DNA from 3 places in the Dyella telluris genome. Region 3 is predicted to be linked to each of the others. Evidence: riboswitches for the same ligand, from Rfam matches in the RefSeq annotation. Region 3 holds a riboswitch; each other region holds the start of a gene.
What was found. A riboswitch is a leader RNA that binds a small molecule or an ion and turns the genes downstream of it on or off. The one in region 3 is predicted to bind cobalamin.

Region 1 (6,904 bases), 1.3 Mb from region 3:
GGCGACGGCCATGCCCTTGTCTTCCATCAGCACGCCGGGCAGGCCAGCGGCGACGGTGTTGGCAATGTCACGTACCAGCGATCGCCGGCTGGCGCCGATATGCACGCCGCGGTAGCGGCCGTCGGCGCCGCGCAGCTCCAGGCCGTGCAGCCCGGCCATGGCCCATGGCGGATGGCCAAACAGGTCGTCGAGGTCGTCCAGGCTGCGCCCGCTTACCAGGGCCAGCGCGCCATCCAGGGCACCGTAAAGGTCTTCCACCAGTTCGCGCAGGCGCGAATCGACGCAGACCTGGTCGGGATGATCGGTGAAATCCAGCAACGTGCCGTCGACGTCGAGAAACAACGCCCAACGGTCGTCCACGCCAGGCAGTGGCGGAGCCGGTAGAGGCAAGGGGGCGGGCATGGCAGCTTGGGGCACGGGGGATTGCACGGAAGCCAGACTATCAAGGCGAATGTGAAGGCGAGCTATGGACTGGCCGGCGGAAGACCGGAAAAAAGGCCTACACCTGACGTTGACGCGGCTTGAATCATCAGCGGGTGAGCCGCATGTCCTTGGGCAGTGGCGGCACGGCTGCCAAATCCTATTGATCGAGGGGACAACCCATGAGAATGGACAAACTCACCTCGCGTTTTCAGCAGGCGTTGGCGGATGCCCAGTCGCTTGCCGTGGGACGCGACAACAACATGCTTGAACCGGCGCATGTCATGGCCGCGCTGCTGGATCAGCAGGGCGGTTCGACTGCGCCGCTGCTGACGCAGGCGCACGTGAACGTGCCCACCCTGCGCCAGCGGGTGAACGAACTGGTGGATCGCCTGCCGCGCGTCAGCGGGCAGGAAGGCAACATCCACGTCGGCAACGAACTGACCCGTCTGCTCAACCTGACCGACAAGCTGGCTCAGCAGCGCGGTGACCAGTTCATCGCCAGCGAACTGTTCGTGCTGGCGGCGCTGGAAGACAAGGGCGAACTCGGCGCGGCGCTGAAGACTGCCGGCGCCACCAAAGCCAATGTCGAGGCCGCCATCGAGAAGATGCGCGGCGGTGAAAAAGTGCAGAGCGAAAACGCTGAGGACCAGCGCCAGGCGCTGGAGAAATATTGCATCGATCTCACCGCGCGCGCCGAGTCGGGCAAGCTCGATCCGGTGATCGGTCGCGACGAAGAAATCCGCCGCACCATCCAGGTGCTGCAGCGTCGCACCAAGAACAACCCGGTACTGATCGGCGAGCCGGGCGTCGGCAAGACGGCCATCGTCGAGGGGCTGGCGCAGCGTATCGTGAAGGGCGAAGTGCCCGAAGGCCTGCGCGACCGCCGCGTGCTCGCGCTGGACATGGGTGCGCTGATCGCCGGCGCCAAGTTCCGCGGTGAATTCGAAGAGCGCCTGAAGGCAGTGCTCAACGACCTGTCCAAGAACGAAGGCCAGATCATCCTGTTCATCGATGAACTGCACACCATGGTCGGCGCCGGCAAGGCCGATGGCGCCATGGACGCGGGCAACATGCTCAAGCCCGCGCTGGCTCGCGGCGAACTGCACTGCATCGGCGCCACCACGCTGGACGAATACCGCAAGTACATCGAGAAGGACGCCGCGCTGGAGCGCCGCTTCCAGAAGGTCTACGTGGGCGAGCCCAGCGTGGAAGACACCATCGCCATCCTGCGCGGCCTGAAGGAACGCTACGCAGTGCACCACGGCGTGGAGATCACCGACCCGGCCATCGTGGCCGCCGCCACGTTGTCCAATCGCTACATCCCGGATCGGCAGCTGCCGGACAAGGCCATCGACCTGATGGACGAGGCCGCCTCGCGCATCCGCATGGAGATCGACTCCAAGCCGGAAGAGCTGGACCGTCTGGAGCGTCGACTGATCCAGCTGAAGATCCAGCGCGAGATGCTGAAGAAGGAAACCGACGACGCGTCGAAGAAGCGCCTCGCCGACCTGGAAGCAGATATCGAGAAACTCGAGCGCGAGTTCTCCGATCTCAATGAAATCTGGAAATCCGAAAAGGCCGCGCTGCAGGGTGCGACCAAGGTGAAAGAGCAGATCGAGGCCGCCCGCGTGGAGCTGGAAACCGCGCAGCGTCACCAGGACTACGCCAAGATGAGCGAGATCCAGTACGGCAAGCTGCCGGAACTGGAGAAGCAGCTTGCCGCCGCACAGGCCGCCGAAAAGCAGGACTTCAAGCTGGTGCAGGATCGCGTCACCGAGGAAGAAATCGCCGAGGTGGTGTCGCGCTGGACGGGCATTCCCGTCAACAAGATGCTGGAAGGCGAGCGCGACAAGTTGCTGCACATGGAAGAAGCGCTGCACAAGCGCGTGGTGGGCCAGGACGAGGCCGTGCGTGCCGTATCCGACGCAATCCGTCGAGCCCGTGCCGGCCTGTCCGACCCCAATCGTCCGAATGGTTCGTTCCTGTTCCTTGGCCCCACCGGTGTCGGCAAGACCGAGCTGTGCAAGGCCCTGGCCGAATTCATGTTCGATACCACGGATGCGATGGTGCGCATCGACATGAGCGAGTTCATGGAGAAGCACTCCGTGAGCCGCCTGATCGGCGCACCCCCGGGTTACGTGGGCTATGAGGAAGGCGGTTACCTCACCGAAGCCGTGCGTCGTCGCCCGTACAGCGTCATCCTGCTGGACGAGGTGGAGAAGGCGCATCCGGATGTGTTCAACATCCTGCTGCAGGTGCTCGATGACGGACGCCTCACCGACGGCCAGGGCCGCACGGTGGACTTCCGCAACACGGTCATCGTGATGACCTCCAACCTGGGTTCGCAGATGATCCAGGAGCACGCAGGCGATTCCGAAGCCGATTACGTGCAGATGAAGGCCGCCGTGCTGGGCGTGGTGCAGGCGCACTTCCGCCCTGAGTTCATCAACCGACTCGACGAACTGGTGGTGTTCCGTCCGCTGGAGAAGAAGCAGATCCGCAAGATCGCCCTGATCCAGCTGACCTACCTGGAGAAGCGACTGGCCGAACGCCAGCTGCGCATGGAGATCAGCGACAAGGCGCTGGACCTGCTGGGCAATGTCGGCTTCGATCCGGTGTATGGCGCGCGGCCGCTGAAGCGGGCGATCCAGCAGCAGCTGGAGAATCCGTTGGCGCGCGAGATCCTGGAAGGGAAGTTTGCGGCGGGCGAGACCATTGTGGTGGATGCGGCGCAGGGGCACCTGACGTTCCACAAGCAGTGATGTTTTTGCCGCGGTGAGTTTTGGGTGTTTGGAGCGCCCGTCCTGCGAGAGTGGGGCGGGCGTTTTCTTTTTTGGGGCTCGGGTGGGGGTTGGTTTTTGTTGCTCGCGCCCGGCGGGAGCTTGTCGGTACTGATGGGGGCTTTGGCTTTGCGCGATGAGGTGGGCTGAGGTGAGGGCCAGTCTCGCCTCACAGCTTCCTTCTTTAGCCGTCACCCCTGCGTAGGCAGGGGTCCAGTGACTTTGCTTTGGGCCTTCGGGTTCTAGCGCTACCGCGACCTGGCCGCTTACGCAGCGGGCGTTCCGACCTCCTGCCGGAGGCCGGGTCACTTTTCTTTGCTTGCCCAAAGAAAAGTAACCAAAAGAAAAGGCCCCCCCATCGCGGCGCTGGCCGGTGAAGCCGGCCAGTCCGTGAGGGTCGGCCGGGCTTTTCGACAGGACTTCCATGTCCTGTCGAAAAGGGATCGGCATCCTTGCCGATCCCCCTGCGGGCCTGTCGTCCGCCCCTCACCGCCGCTCAAGGGGGCGGGTAGGTCAAAAGCCAGAGCCAGAGCCGAAGGCTCGTGCAGCTGCGCTGCACATCGCGTCGCAGGGTGCGACGGCACATGGCGTGCCGGCTTAGCTTGTCTGTAGGAGCGCACCCTGTGCGCGACCACCTGACGGAGCGGTATCGACACGACGCTGCGGTCGCGCACAAGGTGCGCTCCTACAGGGAGTATCTCGCACCGTGTGAAGTCTGTTTCTCTCTCACCTCAGTGCTCACCCCAGTCCTCTCCCGAACGGGAGAGGACGAGCGACAGGTGATGTTCAACGTGAACCCCCTAGGGGCAAGGAAGGAGGTGCCGCAAAGCGGCACGACGCTCCGCGTTAAGTCCTCAGAGCCATGGCGCGTTGCGAAGCGCTTGGAAGTACCCGCTGTGTAGAGGCGGAGGTTGTCCCGCAACCCGGCTTCCTCACCCGTTCGGGCTTATCCCATCGGTATGCTGCCAGCCTTTAAGGCCATTTTCTTTGGGTTACTTTTCTTTTGGGCCAGCAAAAGAAAAGTGACTCGGCCTCCGGCAGGAGGTCGAAACGCCTCCGCTGCGTAAGCGGCAACCTGGCGCCGGCATTACTACCGAAGGCACAGAGCAAAGGCACTGGATGACCCGCCCTCCGGCGGTTAAAAAGCGCCTCCTGCCTTCGCAGGAATGACGGTGAGGTGAGAACCGATCACTGAGGGCATGGAGGGCCAGCCGTGCGGCTGACCAAAAGCGCCTGGCCACATCCCCAGACACCCCACCCCAGACACCCCACCCCAAACGTTCACATTTCGTTGTCTGCTACCATGCCGCCACCTGAGGTGACCAACGGCCAACCGGCCGAAGGTTGAAACGGGAATCCGGTGCGGCGCGCAAGCGCCTATTCCGGAGCTGCCCCCGCAACGGTAGGCGAGTGCGATCCATAGGGGATCGACAGAACGACATCAAGCCACTGTGCCGCGCGCACGGGAAGGCGTCGATCTGGAAGACATCAGTCTTCGCCCGCGAGCCCGGAGACCGGCCTCAAGGTACGACCAGACAGGCGGTGGGCCATGTTGGGGATGCCGTGTTTCGCGCGGCCGCCAAACCCTCGCCACCTGTCCTTTTTTCATGCGATCCGCGCGGGCAGGCGCGGTTGAGGAGCATTGTTTTGGCCATCCGAATTTCCACGGTCCGTCGTTCCGTACTGGCGACGGCACTTTTGTCTGTCATTTTTCCGGCCTTCGCCGATGACACGACCAACCTCAACGGCGTCGTGGTCACCGCCACGCGCACCGAGCAGACCCAGGAGCAGACGCTGTCGGCGGTCACGGTGATCGACCGGGCTGACATCGAGCGCCTGCAGCCGGCTTCGCTGGGCGACCTGCTGCGCGGCACGCCGGGTATGCAGATTGTCAACAACGGCGGCCCCGGCAAGTCGACCAGCGCGTTCCTGCGCGGTACCGAGTCTGACCACGTGCTGGTGCTGATCGATGGCGTGAAGGTGGGCTCGGCCACGCTGGGCACGGCGTCGTTGCAGGACATTCCGGTGGACCAGATCGAGCGCATCGAAATCGTGCGCGGTCCGTTCTCCAGCCTGTACGGCTCGGAAGCCATTGGTGGCGTGATCCAGATTTTCACGCGACGCCCGGAAGGCGCCTTCGTGCCGTCCTTCAGCCTGGGCGTGGGGAGTTATAGCCATCTGAACGGTTCGGCCGGGTTTGCCGGCAAGAGCGGCAATGGCTGGTACTCGGTGGAGGTGTCGCACGACCAGACGCACGGCATCAATTCGTGCCGGATCGGCGCGGCGGAAGTGGGTGCGGCTTGCTATGCCGACCAGCCGGACAAGGACGGCTACCGCAACACCGCCGCTACGGTGCAGGGTGGTTACACGTTCGATGAGCAGTGGGACGCGGATGTTCGCCTGTTCCGTGCCGAGGGCCACAATTACTACGACGGTACCTACACGGACTCCGACAAAAGCGCCACGCAGGTCGTGGGTGGCAGCGTCCATTATCGTCCTGCCAGCAACGTCAAGCTGACGCTCAGCGCCGGCACCAGTGGCGATTTCGAGAAGGATTTCTACCAGGGCGATTACGTCAGCCGCTACGACACGCACCGCGATGTCGGTTCGCTGCAGGCCGACGTCGGCTTCTGGGGTGGCCTGCTCACCACCGGTTTCGACTGGCAGCGCGACCACGTGGACAGCACCGCGGGTTACATCAACCCGTACACGCAGGTTCCGGTCGACAGCCGTATCAATCGCGGCCTGTTCGCGCAGTGGCAGCAGACTTTCGGCAGCCAGTCGATCCAGGCCAGCGTGCGCCATGACGACAATAGCCAGTTCGGCAGCAAGAACACCGGCAGCCTGCTGTGGGGCTGGGACTTTACCCAGACGCTGCGCCTGACGGCCAGCTACGGCACGGCGTTCAAGGCGCCGACCTTCAACGACCTGTACTACCCGTACTACGGCAACCCGGACCTCAAGCCCGAAACCTCGCACAACATCGAGCTGGGACTGCGCGGCAGCTATGGCTGGGGTTACTGGTCGTTGAATGCCTTCCGCAACAACGTGAACAACCTGATCACGTATGACGCCACCACGCAGGCAGCCGCCAATGTGGACAAGGCGCGCATCCGCGGGGCGGAAGGCGTGGTGAGCGGTAACCTGGCGGGCTGGCTGGTGACAGGTACGGCCACCTGGCTCGACCCGCGTGACGAGTCCACCGCTTACGAGGGCAACCTGCTGCCGCGCCGTGCGCGCCAGACGGGCAATGTCGACATCGATCGCAGCTTCGGCGACTTCAGCGTCGGCGGTACCTGGTTCGTGTCGGGCCGCCGTTACGACGATCTGGCCAACCGTCACCCGCTGGGCGGCTACGCCATCACCAACCTGCGCGTGGCCTACGCCATTTCGCGGGACTTCAAGCTGCAGCTGGCCTTGAACAACGCGTTTGCCAAGGACTACGAAACCGCCTGGTACTTCAACCAGCCCGGCCGCAACTATATGTTGACACTGCGTTATCAGCCCGCGCAGTAATCCATGAGGCCGGGCCCTGCAAAGGGACCCGGCGTCGTTCCACGATGCATCGATCAGGAGAGCTCCCGTGAAAGCACTGTCGGTTTCCCGATTCAACGCGTTATGGCTGGTGCTGATGGCGGTGATGATGGCCACCCGCTTCAAGCACTTCGGCGACATGCTGCACTTGCCCGATGCATCCATGG
Region 2 (6,904 bases), 290 kb from region 3:
CGGCCTAGCTTCACTGTAGGAGCGCACCCTGTGCGCGACAGCCGGACGGAGCGGTATCGACATGGCGCTGCGGTCGCGCACAAGGTGCGCTCCTACAGGGGGTGTCTCGCACCGTGTGAAGCCCGTTTCTTTCTCGCCTCAGTGCTCATTCCAGTCCTCTCCCGAACGGGAGAGGACGAGCGACAAGTGATGTTCAACGTGAACACCCAAGTGGCAAGGAAGGAGGTGCCTCGTAGAGGCACGACGCTCCGCGTTAAGTCCTCAGGGCTTTGGCGCGTTGCGAAGCGCTTTGCAGTACCCGCTGTGTAGAGGCGAAGGTTGCCAAGCAACACCGTTCCTCAGCCGTTCGGGCTTATCCCATCGGCATGCTGCCAGCCTTTAAGGCCATTTCTTTGGGTTACTTTTCTTTGGGCCAGCAAAGAAAAGTGACTCGGCCTCCGGCAGGAGGTCGAAACGCCTCCGCTGCGTAAGCGGCCAGGTCGCCGCCACGCACGAGACCGAAGGCCAAGAACAGAGAAGCTCGATTCCCGCCTTCGCTGGAATGACGCCTCTGATCAATCGATCGGGCAAGCGTGGCCCCTCACCCCAACCCTCTCCCCAAAGGGGAGAGGGAGCAAGAGCAACGAGTGCAATCCACCCCACCCTCAAAACCCGTAATTCAAAAACCCCCCATCCACCGCCAACACCTGCCCCGTCACATAACTCGCCGCCGGCAGGCACAGAAACGCGATCGCCGCCGCCACTTCTTCCGGCTCACCAATGCGCCGCAACGGCGTGCGATCCAGCACCTCGTCGAGGTACTCGTCGTTTGCCAGCGCCGGTTCCGACCGCTGCGTGCGGATATACCAGGGCGCCACCGCATTCACGCGGATGCCATCCGCTGCCCATTCCACCGCAAGGTTGCGGGTGAGTTGATGCAGGGCCGCCTTGGTCATGCCATAGGGTGATCCCGTGCGCACATGTGTCACACCGGACACCGATCCCACGTTCACGATGGCCGCGTTGGCGTGCTGCACCAGCTGCGGATGCGCAAGGCGGCACATTTCGAAGGCGGAAAACAGGTTCTGCTCGAAGATCAGGCGGTACTCGTCTTCGCGATAGGCGAGCGTCGGCGCCGGACGATTGCCGCCCGCGTTGTTCACCAGCAGCGAGAGGGGTGCGCCGAGATCTGCTACCCAGTCAAACACGGCAAGCCGGTCTTCCTGCTCGCTCAGGTCGGCATCGAAAGCCAGCACCTCGATGCCCGGGAAGTCATCCAGCAACTCGATGCGCACTTGTTCCAGGTAATCACCGTCGCGGGCAACCAGCAGAAGATTGGCGCCCAGCCCGGCGAGTTCACGGGCGGTGGCGTAGCCGATGCCCTTGCTGGCACCCGTGATCAAGGCGGTATGTCCCTGCAGCTGCCATGCGTCGATGCGTGCGTTCATGCGCCGAGCTTAGAGCCTGTACGCGTTTCCAGCCAAGTTTTGTCGGCTACCATGCAGCCAACAGCGTTGGAACCATCTTTCGGCGAGGTCTTCCATGAAACGGCTCATTCCCCTGCTATGCCTGCTCACGCTTGCCGCCTGCTCCGGCAAGCCGCCCGCGCCGGAATCGGCACCGGCCACGGCCAGCACGGCGCGCGTCGCCACACCCTGGGACGCCATGGAGAAGGACAAGCAGCGTGCCGCCGACGTGCAGAAAACAGTGGACGAGCAGGCCAAAAAGCAGCAACAGCAGATCGAAGCCGCGCAGCAATAAGGCTCGTCAGGCGAGGGTACTTGGCAAATGGACGTCCGGACGGGCATGGTGTCCGGCATGAATGCCCATCACGACGAACTCGCCACCGCGCCGCTGCTGGATATCGACGATGCCAGCGTGATGCGCGGTGATCGGCTGATCCTCGACAGCTTCAGCCTGCGCATCGACGCCGGCCAGCACACCGCCATCCTCGGCGCGAATGGTGCCGGCAAATCCACCCTGGTGCGCCTGATCACGCGCGAGCTCTACCCGCTTGCGCGCAGGGATGGCCGTGCATCCATGCACGTGTTCGGTCGCGAGCGCTGGCATGTCTCCGATCTTCGCGGGCTGCTCGGCATCGTCTCGCCATCACTGCAGCACGACTGCACCACGGATGCCACGCTGGAAGTGGCCGAGGCGGTGCTGTCCAGCTTCTTTGCCGCGCAGCGGCTGGGCCTGAATCACCACGTGACGGCCGCCATGCGCGAACGCGCCGATGAAGCCCTGGAGCAGGCCGGCGCCACGCACCTGCTTGGCCGCACCATGGCCAGCCTGTCCACGGGCGAGGCGAGGCGCGTGCTGATTGCCCGCGCACTGGTGCACCGGCCGCGCGCCCTGCTGCTCGATGAACCCTGCGCCGGACTGGACATGGCCAGCCGGCGCCGCTTCCTGGAAAACTTGCGCGGCCTCGCGCGCCATGGGACCACGCTATTGCTGGTGACCCATCACGTGGAGGAGATCCTCCCCGAGATCCAGCAGGTGGTGCTGCTGCGCGACGGGCAGCTGCTCAGGCAGGGCAGCAAGAACGACGTACTCACCGGCCCCCTGCTGTCCGAAACGTTCGGCATGCCGGTTTGCGTGGAGCGTCACGGCGACTACTTCAGCGCCGCCATCGCCTGAGGGACATCCGGACGTCCATCCGTCCAACCGTCGAAACGCTTGACGGGCCGGACGGCGGAAGCGTACTTTTGCGTCGCTGGTGGCTTTCATCCCTTCATCGCGATGAAGGGATGAAATTAAAAGGGAAGCCTGTGCGGCCCAACCGGGCCAATTCCGGCGCTGCCCCGCAGCGGTGTGTGGAAACAACCTTCGCCATGAGCACTGGTCCTGACGGACCGGGAAGCGGCGGACAGTAGGCGAGGCATCGACATGCCTCATGTCCACGAGCCCGAAGACCTGCCCCGGCCGGGAGGCTTGTCCTCCTGACAGACCTGGAGCTTCCGCGGGGAGGCAGCCGGATGCTGCGTCGTGGCCACGCCCACGGCGCGCGCCTCCGTGCCTGCTCGCGCAAGACCCGGTTCGCCCGAGGGGGCGAAGGTCGCTGGCGTGCAGGTGGAAGCCGCTCGCCGCAGTTCCTTCGTTCCTCATTCATCACGAATCGAGGACACGTAATCATGACTACCGTTACCAACCTGGGCTTTCCCCGCATGGGCCCACGACGCGAACTCAAGCATGCGCTGGAGGCGTACTGGCACGGCGAAAGCACGGCGCAGCAGCTGGAGGAAGCCGCGCGCTCACTCCGGCGCAGGCACTGGGAGCTGCAACGCGAGGCCGGTGCCGACATCGTTCCCTGCAACGATTTCTCGCTGTACGACCATGTGCTGGACATGGCCTTCCTGTTCGATGCCATACCCGAACGCTATCGCCCGCTGGTCGAGCGCGATGCACATGCCGGCTACTTCGCGCTGGCGCGCGGATGGCAACAAGATGGCCTTGATCTCCACGCGCTGGAGATGACCAAGTGGTTCGACACCAACTATCACTACCTGGTGCCTGAGCTCCATGCGGGGCAGACCTTCCGTCTGCGCGGGAACAAACCCGTCGACGAGTTCATCGAGGCGCGCGAGCAGGGTTTCGAAGCTCGTCCCGTGCTCTTGGGGCCGGTGAGCTTCCTGCTGCTGTCCAAGGCCGTGGATGGCAGCGATTGCCTCGACCTGCTGGACCGTTTGCTGCCTGTCTATGCGCAATTGCTGGCCCGGCTGAGCCAGGCGGGCGCGGAATGGGTACAGATCGACGAACCCTGCCTGGTGCTGGACCAGGACGGCGATGACCATGCAGCCTATCGCAAGGCATATCGCGCGCTCGCGGATGGCAACCGCCCGAAGCTGTTGCTCGCTACCTATTTCGGAGCGCCCGCCGACAATCTCCCGCTCGTTGCAGAGCTGCCGGTCGATGGCCTGCACGTGGATCTGGTGCGCGCGCCCGAACAGCTCGACGCCGTGCTTGATGCGCTGGGCGAGGAGAAGATCCTCTCGCTGGGCCTCGTTGATGGCCGCAACGTCTGGCGTGCCGACCTGGACCGCGCACTGCGAACGCTGCGCCGCGCGCACGATCGCTTCGGTGGCCTGCGCGTGCAGATCGCCCCCTCCTGCTCGCTGTTGCACGTACCGGTGGATGTCGCCGTGGAAACGTCCCTGCCGGACGACCTGCGCTCCTGGCTCGCCTTCGCGACGCAGAAGATCGGCGAACTGCGCATTCTGGCAAATGCTGTCAAAGGCCGCGTCAGCGCCTACGCGGCCCTGGATACCGCGCGCGCGCAATGGGTATCGCGCCAGCAATCGCCGCGTGTGCATCGTGCCGAGGTCGCCCAGCGCGTGGGTTCGGTCACCGCATCGCAGCTTGCACGCCGCTCCGCGCATGCGCGTCGCAAGCACGCCCAGCAGGAACGACTTGGCCTGCCGCTGTTCCCCACCACGACCATCGGTTCGTTTCCACAAACCCATGAGGTTCGCGAGGCACGCGCCCAGTTCAAGTCACGCAAGCTGTCCGCCGTTGCCTATGAGGCGTTCCTCGAAAGCGAGACGAGGCGCTGCGTGCGTTTTCAGGAGGAGATCGGCCTGGACGTGCTGGTGCATGGCGAGTTCGAGCGCAACGACATGGTGGAGTACTTCGGCGAACAGCTGGACGGCTTTGCCTTCACCAGGCTTGGCTGGGTGCAGAGCTATGGCTCGCGTTGTGTGAAGCCGCCCATCATCTACGGCGACGTGCAGCGCCCCGCGCCCATGACCGTGCGCTGGTCATGCTACGCGCAGTCGCTCACCCCTCGCCCCATGAAAGGCATGCTGACCGGCCCGGTGACGGTGCTGCAATGGTCGTTCGTGCGCGACGACCAGCCGCGCGCCACAACGTGCCGGCAGATCGCCCTTGCGCTGCGCGACGAAGTGCTCGACCTCGAAGCCGCCGGCATCGGCGTGATCCAGATCGATGAGCCGGCGTTGCGCGAAGGCCTGCCGCTGCGCCGCAAAGACTGGCGTGGGTATCTCGCATGGGCGGTGGAAAGCTTTCGTCTCACGGCCGCGGGCGTGCGGGACGAAACGCAGATCCACACGCACATGTGTTACTCGGAGTTCAACGACATCATCGAGGCGGTGGCGGCGATGGATGCGGACGTGATCTCCATGGAAACCTCGCGCTCGCGCATGGAACTGCTGGAAGCCTTCGTGCAGTTCCGCTATCCGAACGACATGGGCCCCGGCGTGTATGACATCCATTCGCCGCGTGTGCCGAACGTCGAGGAGATGACGGCATTGCTGCAGAAGGCTGCCGATGTGCTTCTTCCCGGGCAGCTCTGGGTCAACCCGGATTGCGGGCTGAAGACCCGCGGCTGGGCCGAAGTACGGGATGCGTTGGCGGCCATGGTGTCTGCAGCCCGACGCATGCGTGAGGTGGTCACGGTCGAGGCATGAAAAAAGCCGCCACCGGCAATCGGTGGCGGCTCTGTCTTCATCCACGTGGCCGCGTTATCGCGCGGCCACGTCACGCGCTCAACGTGGCGAACAGAAGCAGTAGGCGTAGACGTTCGGACGCCCTGCCTGCGCCGTGCGCAGCAGCTTCAGCTCCGGCGCCATGGTGTCGATATGGGCGACCCACGCCGGCAGGTGCACGCCATACGACTCGGCCACCTGCACCATCGCGCTTTCGTTGAGGCCGATCAGGAACTGCTCGAAGCCGCCCATGGGCTCTTCGACATAACGCACCGGCGCATCCTTGGCCAGCTTGGCGCGCTGCCCGGCGTCGGCCACGGCTTCACCGAGGCCACCGAGCTGGTCGACCAGACCGCGATCTTTCGCCTGCTGACCGGTCCACACGCGACCCTGCGCGATGGTGTCGATGGCGTCATAGGGCTTGCCACGCGCCTTGGCCACCTGGCCGACGAAATCGCGGTAACCCTTCTCGATGGTGGCCTGGATCACCGTGCCTACCTTGGGATCGAGCGGACGCGTGATGTCGAACGCACCAGCCAGCGGGCTCGTGCCCACGCCGTCGCTCTTCACGCCCAGCTTGTCCAGCGTGCCCGGCACGGTCATCACCATGCCGAAGATGCCGATGGAGCCCGTGATGGTGTTGGGCTCGGCGAAGATGCGATCGGCATTCATCGAGATCCAGTAGCCGCCGCTGGCCGCCACGTTACCCATCGACACCACCACCGGAATGCCGGCTTCGCGCGTCAGCGCCACTTCGCGACGGATCTGCTCGGCGGCATAGACCTCGCCACCCGGCGAGTTCACGCGCAACACCAGCGCCTTGGTGCGCTTGTCTTCGCGCGCGGCGCGGATCAGCGCGGCGGTGGAATCGCCACCCACTTCACCCTGCGGCTGCTTGCCGCCGGTGATCTCGCCTTCGGCCACCACCACGGATACGCCAGGCGTCGTGGCGTCGTCGTCGGTCAGCGTTGCCGCATAGCGCTGCAGCGATACCTGGCGGAAGCCTTCGCCCTTCTTGCCGGCGGGTACGCCTTCCTTGCGCATCATGGCGATGACTTCCGCCGGCGTGGCAACGCCGTCGACCAGATGCTGCTCCAGCGACAGCTGGCCAAGATCGCCCTTGGCGCCGGCGATCTTCTCCGGCAGCGTGTCGATATCCGAACGCAGCGTGGCCGGCTCCAGCTTGCGCAGCTTGGCCACTTCGTCGATGTAGGTATCCCACAGCCCGCCCATCCAGAAGCTGTCGGCCTCCTTCGCTTCGGGCGAGGCGTGATCGAGGATGTACGGCTCGGCCGCGCTCTTGAACTGGCCGACGCGGAACAGGTGCACATCCACGCCCAGCTTGTCGAGCAGGTCCTTGTAGAACAGCCGGTAGTTGGCCAGGCCGGTGATCATCACGCCGCCCTGCGGGTCGACCAGCACGCGGTCGGCATGCGCGGCGAGGTAGTACTGACCCTGATCAAGGCTCGGCGCCCACACCA
Region 3 (6,904 bases):
GTGCACAGGTTCGACAGGTGGATGACGTTTTCCGCCTTCGCCGTCTGGTTGCTGGTGGCGTTGCTGCGATCCTTGAAGGTCATCCAGCCGTTGCCGGTCTGGGCCAGCGTGCGCAGCATGCGGGCATACAGCTCGCGTGCCTTCACCTTCTTCACGGCCAGGCCAGCGGCCTCGGCTTCGCGATAGGACTTCTCGAAGGTCTCGCCCCAGCTGTCGACGAAGTGCGGCACCACCTTGGAATCGAACAGCGACCACTCACCGTCGGTTTCCACGCGACGCATGAATTCGTCGGGGATCCAGTTGGCCAGGTTGAGGTTGTGCGTGCGGCGGGCGTCGTCACCGGTGTTGTCGCGCAGCTCGAGGAACTCCTCGATGTCGCCGTGCCACGGCTCCAGGTACACGCAGGCCGCGCCCTTGCGCTTGCCGCCCTGGTTCACGGCCGCCACGGAGGCGTCCAGCGTCTTCAGCCACGGCACCAGGCCGTTGGAATGGCCGTTGGTGCCCTTGATCAGCGAGCCACGCGAACGCACGCGCGAGTAGGCCAGGCCAATGCCGCCGGCGAACTTGCTGAGCTTGGCCACGTCGCCGTACTTCTCGTAGATGGATTCGAGCGAATCCAGCGGCGAGTCGAGCAGGAAGCAGGAGCTCAGCTGCTCGTGCGCGGTGCCGGCGTTGAACAGCGTCGGTGAGCTGGCGATGTATTCCAGCGAGGAGAGCAGGCGGTACAGCTCCAGCGTCTCGCCGATCTCGTTGCCGCCGAGCGCGCAGGCAATGCGCATGAAGAAGTGCTGCGGCGTCTCGATCACCTTGCGCAGCTGCGGGTGGCGCAGCAGGTAGCGGTCGTAGACCGTGCGCAGGCCGAAGTACTCGAAGCGGCGCGTGGCGAGCGGATCGATGGCGTCGTTGAGCTTGCGCGAGTTGGTGGCGACAAAGTCGCGCAGGCGGTCATTGAGGATGCCCAGCTCCGCGCCACGTGCGATGGACTGCGAGAAGCTCTGGATTTCCTGGCCGCTCACTTCCTTGTCCACGAACGCGCCCAGCAGGCGCGCGGCGAGCTGGCCGTATTCGGGCTCCTCGGCGGTGAGCGCGGCGGCGGTGCGGATGGAGAGCTGGTCCAGCTCCTGCGTGGTGGCGCCGTCGTACAGGCCGCCAATGGTCTTGAGCGCCACGCGCATCGGGTCCACCGCATGCAGGCCTTCGCTGCTGCGGGTCACGGCGCGGACAATCTTGTTCACGTCCACCACTTCCTGGCGGCCGCTACGCTTGGTCACGCGCATCTGGCCCGGGTTGTGGGGCGGGGTCAGGGCAAACGGAGCATCCGCGCGCGGCGTTTCGGCCACGACGGCGTCGGCAGGGAAAACAGTGCTGTCGCCGCGCTCGTCGTTACGCTCGCGGCCGGTGGTATCAATAGGTTGCATGGCGACTTCGCTCCAAGCTTGGTCACAAACGCCTGCTCCCGCGCGCAGGGCTGGATGGATGAGGTGAGGTTTTCGCGGTCGGTCGAGCAGCAGGGCTGGTCGCCCCGCGCATCGACGCACTTCCCCGCGGAAGCCGTCACCTCGCACCGCAGCGCGTTGGCTGCAGTTGTCGGCAGGTCTTCGGACTTGCGGACGTGGGCCTTTCGACCCGACCTACTCGCTCCCGCTTCCCAGCCGCTGAGGGCCAGTGCGTTGTTGGCTTTCGTTTCCGCTTACCGCTGCGGGGCAGTCCCGGATTTCCACCGGATTCCCGTTTTAAGCCATTCCGACCATTGGTCTGAGAGTGGCACCGACGGGGCACAACATATCGGGGTACCGGGGGGTGGGTCAACCCAATAGATTGTGGATTTCACGTGGATAAGCCCGAAAACTCCAGGACCGGGGCGGAGTTAGGGAATAGCAGGAAATTTTCGCAGGCCGAGCCGCCTGGACGGGGCGGGGCCGCCCCGTGGCATTCCCCTACGCGGCGGGGGCATGGTCCCCAACGAAGAATGTTGCGGAGCGCCCCGCCGGCCGGGCAATCTCGCCTCTTGCCTCCGGGCCACCCACACCCACCGAGAGCCTTGCATGGGCCATCCGCTGCTGCTCGTCCAACTGCTGGTGATCATCGTGGCCTCGCGTCTTATCGCCGCCATCGCACGGCGCTTCGGGCAGCCTGCGGTGGTCGGCGAGATGCTGGCCGGCCTGGCCCTGGGGCCCATCGTGTTTGGCGCCATCGCACCAGGCTGGCAGCAGGCGTTGTTTCCTGCGCAGAGCCTCGGCCAGTTGCAGAGCCTGAGCACGCTGGGCCTGGTGCTTTTCATGGTGGTGGTGGGCGCGGAACTGCGCGTACCGGCCCATGCCAGGGGTGGGCTTATGCGTCCGGCCGCTTGGATCGGCGGCCTGGCCGTGATCCTTCCCGTGGCGGTGGCACTGGGCGTGGCGCCCATGCTGTATGCCGATTACGCACCGCCTGGCATCAGCGAGCTGGCCTTCACCCTGTTCTTCGCCACGGCTTGCGCGATCACGGCGTTGCCGGTGATGGCGCGCATCGTGAAAGAACGGCACATGACGGACAGCCTTCCCGGTCGGCTCGGCATCGCCGCTGCGGCCGTGGCGGATGTGCTCGCCTGGATCATGCTCGCCTTCGTGGTGGCCTTGATCAGTGCGCACGGCACCTGGGCGCCGTTCTGGCGCACCATGATCGGCCTGGCGCTGCTGCTGGCGCTGACCTGGTTCGTGTTGCGCCCTTTGTGCGCGAAGCTGCTCGCGCGCCACGCGCCGGATGGCAACACCAGTACCGCCGTGCTTGCCTTCCTGCTCGCCGGTGGTTTTGGCTGCGCGGCGATCACCGAATGGCTGAACCTGCACGCGGTGTTCGGTGCGTTCCTGTTCGGCGTCAGCCTGCCGCGCGACGATCGCCTTCTGCACAAGCTGATCGAACGCGTCGAGCACCTCACCGTGGCGACGCTATTGCCAGTGTTCTTTGTGCTCGCCGGACTCAGCACCAGTCCCAACCTGCTGACCGGTGGTGCGGGCATCGCCTTGCTGCTGGTGCTTGCGGTATCGGTGATCGGCAAGCTGCTCGGTGGCACTGCGGGTGCGCGCATCGCCGGTCAAAGCTGGCGAGACAGCCTGACCATCGGCTCGCTGATGAACGCGCGCGGCATGATGGAACTCATCGTGATCAAGGTGGGCCTGGATGCCGGCGTGATCAACAGCGGCATGTTCACCATCCTGCTGGTGATGGCCATTGTCACCACGATGATGACCACGCCGATGGTGGCGCTGTTCCATCGGGGAATCGGCGCCCCGCTCAGGCAGGGCGACCTGTCCGGCTGAGATTCCGCGGCGTATCAGTTCGGGGCCGGCGCTGCCTGCAACGACGGGCCCGCTCCCAGCTGGTGGATTCCGCCGTCCGGCGTGGCATCCGGTGCTTCGGCGAGGAGTGACGGATCCTGTACCCAGGGAATGGTTTCACGTGGCCCACGCAGGTAGATTTCCCAGGAGCCATACGTGTCGCCGGTGTGGCTGTCGAAGGATGGGTCGCGCGAGTCGTGCAGGTGGAATCTGCAGGGAATGCGGACATACCAGAAGTCCCGTCCGGCGGTGGGGCCAGCCACGGGCACATCGAAGGTCCATTGCTTGATCGCTCTTGCTGCCGCCGCGCCGAGCGCTTTGCGGTAGAGGCCCTGCGTGTATTGCTCCGTGTACTGATGCAGGTTTACCTGCTCGGCCGCGGCATCCAGCACGTGGCCATCGCGGCCTACGCGTGCCAGTACGTATACCGTTCCCGAAACGTGGGCGTCGAGCACGGATTTCGGATACGTCGGTGGCATCCGGTCCCTGGAGCGCACGCTTTCGTTGGCGGGGCGATTCGTTTCCTCGAAAGAGGCGCTCGCGAGGCGCAGCGTGGTGTGCTTGTCATCCGCTTCGGTCGCAATGATGCGCATGGTCATCTGCTCTTCCACCGGTGCTGCCGGGGCATAGGTGAACACCAGCGTCCACGCGGTGACGTTCTGCCTGATTAGGTCGATGACGGGAGCGGGAAGCTTGTCGGGTTCCCGCAGGCTGTAGCTCGCGATCTTGCCGTCGGGATTCACCACGGCCTTTCCCTGGACCAGCAAGCTGGCCTCGGCCTGATGACGAAGGTCATCAGCCATCACTCCACGGGTGCTCAGTATCGCCGCAACGCAAAGCGCGGCCACGGACAAGACACGCATGACGATTCCCCCCTCAAGGAACGCTTGCCAGTCTAATCACCCATGCAGCAGGGCGGCAATCCAAGGATGTCCGCCCGGTTGGGCTGGCCGGCTACCAGATCCGCACCCGCTCCTTCGGGTCCAGATAAAGCTTCTCCCCCGCCTTCACGTCAAACGCCTGATACCACGCATCGATATTGCGTACCGGCCCGTTCACCCGGAAGGTGCGCGGCGAATGCGGGTCGCTGGTGACCTGGCGGCGGATGGCGTCGTCGGTGAGCTTGCCGCGCCAGGCCTGGGCCCAGCCGAGGAACACGCGCTGGTCGCCGGTCAGGCCGTCGATCACCGGCGCGGGCTGGCCGTGGAGGGAGGCATGGTAGGCGTCGAGTGCCAGCGTGAGGCCGCCGAGATCGGCGATGTTCTCGCCCATGGTCAGGTTGCCGTTGATGTGCACGCCGGGTAGTGGTTCGAAGGCGTCGTACTGTGCACCGAGTTTCTTCGCGCGTGCTTCGAAGGCCTTCGCATCGGCGGGCGTCCACCAGTCGCGCAACGCGCCGGAGGCGTCGATCTTGCGGCCCTGGTCGTCGAAGCCGTGGGTCAGTTCGTGGCCGATCACGCCGCCGATGGCGCCGTAGTTGATGGCTGGGTCGGCGTTGGGGTCGAAGATGGGTGGCTGCAGGATGGCGGCGGGGAACACGATGTCGCGCAGCGAGCCGTTGTAGGCATCGTTGGTCTGCGGCGTCATGCTCCAGTCGCTGCGGTCCACGGACTTATCGAGCCGGTTCACGTAGAACGACCAGTCGGCCTGCGCGGCGCGCAGCACGTTGCCGGTCAGGTCATCGCTGCGCATGCTGACGTTCGCGTAATCGCGCGGATGATCGGGGTAGCCCACCTTGATGGTGTAGGTGTCGAGCTTCTTCAGGGCTTCCTTGCGGGTTTCCGGCCCCATCCAGTCGAGCTTCTCGATGCGCACGCGGTAGGCCGCCTTGAGGTTGGCCACGAGCTCTTCGATCTTGGTCTTGGACGACGCCGGGAAGTACCTGTCGGTGTAGAGCTCGCCCACGGCCCAGCCGAGGTTGCCGAAGCAGGCCAGCCGCTCGCCAAAGCCGCAGTCACCGCCCGACACGGCATGCACGCCACGCTTCCAGCGCACTTCCATCTGCTGTTGGCCGGCCAGCGTCTTGTCGTGCATGTCGAAGTAGGCCCGCTGGAACGGCTCCGACAGGTAATACGCAGCGTTGTCCGCGATGCGCGCGGCCTGCCATGCCTGGATGGTCGCCACCGGCGTCTTCGCGTACAGCGCGGCGAGTTTCGGAAATGCGGTTTTCTCCATCACCACCACGCGCTTGAGCTGGCCAAGCTGGGCAGACTGGAAGAAATCCTCCCAGGCAAAACCGGGTGCGAGTTTCTTCAGTGCGTCCAGGCTCATCGGGTTGTACATGGCCACGGGATCGCGCTGGGCCACCTTGCTGATGCTGGCCTCGGCAATGGCCGTCTCGAAGGCCACCACATCCTTGGCGGCCGTCTCCGGCTGCGGCCAGCCGGCCAGCGTGAGCAGCTGCGTGACGTAGGCCTGGTAGGCGGCCTTCTGCTTGGCGAATTCTGCTTTCAGGTAGTAGTCGCGATCGGGCATGCCCAGGCCGGCCTGGCTCACGTAGATCGAGTAACGGTTGATGTCCTTCAGGTCGACGTCGAAGCCGATATTGAACAGCGATCCTTCGAAATCGGTGTTGGTGCGCCCCATCAAGCCGGCCTGCGCGTCGCGCGAGCCTGCCTGCTTCACGGCATCCAGCTGCGGCCCGATCGGCTTGGCGCCCAGCGCGTCGATGCGCGCCTGGTCCATGAAGGACTGATAGAACGCACCCACCTTGCCATCGAGCGTGGCTTCACCCGCCTTGCCCTTGGCCGCGGCCTCCATCAGGTCATGGAGCCGCTGTTCGGTGAGGTCGGTCATCGCCAGTCGAAGACTCACGGCAGGCTTGTCGGCGGGGATCGGCGTGCGATCCAGCCAGGTGCCGTTGGCGTAGCGGAAGAAGTCGTTGCCGGGTTTGACCTTGGTGTCGGCGCCGGCCTGATCGAAGCCCCAGGCGCCGTATTGGGGCTTTCCTGCCGTGGAATCGGCCGCGTAGGCCACGCCGATCGTGAGCGCACACAGGCACGCTGCCGCCAGAATCCGGTTGACCATACGACCCTCCCGCCGCATTGATGGTCCCGGGATACTCGCACGACGACCGTCGCGGACCAGTGCTGGAAGTTGGTTGGCCGCAAACGCGAACGGCCCGGTGCACCGGGCCGTCCCGAACCAACCCGCAATGACGATCAGTTCGTGCGCTGCTTGTGGATGCGCTTGCTGTCGTGGTTGAGCGACTTGTTGAGGTTCTTGTCTTCCTGCTTGGTGAGGTGGCCACCATGCTCGGCTTCGTCGCGGCTTTCGCGGGCGGCGATGTTCGAATCCTGCTTCTCGTCGCGTGCGGCCTGTTTGGCGTTGAGCTGCCCGTCGGCAACACCGGCCTGGATGCGGTTCTGCTGGTTGTCCAGGCGCTGGTTCACTTCGCTGACGCGGGGGTGGCCCGGGATGTCGGTGGTGGTAGCGGCCTGGGCCATGGCACCGGCGCTGGCGAAGGCGGCGATCATGCCAAAGGCGATCAGGCTGAAACGCGACGTCATAAGGTTCTTCATGGTTTGGGTCCTCGTGGTTCCGACAGGTTTTGGACAGGTGTCACAACCCCTGGGCTTGCGCCCACT

Region 1: it holds a riboswitch for cobalamin, as region 3 does, so the genes downstream of both, btuB (TonB-dependent vitamin B12 receptor) here and H8F01_RS08170 (ribonucleoside-diphosphate reductase subunit alpha) in region 3, are expected to answer to the same signal.
Region 2: it holds a riboswitch for cobalamin, as region 3 does, so the genes downstream of both, metE (5-methyltetrahydropteroyltriglutamate--homocysteine S-methyltransferase) here and H8F01_RS08170 (ribonucleoside-diphosphate reductase subunit alpha) in region 3, are expected to answer to the same signal.

The regions. Positions count from the first base shown of each region.
Region 1 covers NZ_CP060412.1:3,109,093-3,115,996, forward strand. The annotation lists gene otsB (trehalose-phosphatase) at 1-360, opposite strand, end outside; gene clpB (ATP-dependent chaperone ClpB) at 603-3,185, shown strand; cobalamin riboswitch at 4,503-4,740, shown strand; gene btuB (TonB-dependent vitamin B12 receptor) at 4,851-6,719, shown strand; gene H8F01_RS13655 (hypothetical protein) at 6,787-6,904, shown strand, end outside.
Region 2 covers NZ_CP060412.1:1,499,504-1,506,407, forward strand. The annotation lists gene H8F01_RS06905 (SDR family oxidoreductase) at 645-1,427, opposite strand; gene H8F01_RS06910 (hypothetical protein) at 1,522-1,740, shown strand; gene H8F01_RS06915 (ABC transporter ATP-binding protein) at 1,798-2,619, shown strand; cobalamin riboswitch at 2,682-2,917, shown strand; gene metE (5-methyltetrahydropteroyltriglutamate--homocysteine S-methyltransferase) at 3,114-5,405, shown strand; gene sppA (signal peptide peptidase SppA) at 5,484-6,904, opposite strand, start outside.
Region 3 covers NZ_CP060412.1:1,787,520-1,794,423, reverse strand. The annotation lists gene H8F01_RS08170 (ribonucleoside-diphosphate reductase subunit alpha) at 1-1,418, opposite strand, end outside; cobalamin riboswitch at 1,573-1,786, opposite strand; gene H8F01_RS08165 (cation:proton antiporter) at 2,046-3,299, shown strand; gene H8F01_RS08160 (hypothetical protein) at 3,314-4,171, opposite strand; gene H8F01_RS08155 (M13 family metallopeptidase) at 4,272-6,344, opposite strand; gene H8F01_RS08150 (hypothetical protein) at 6,479-6,838, opposite strand.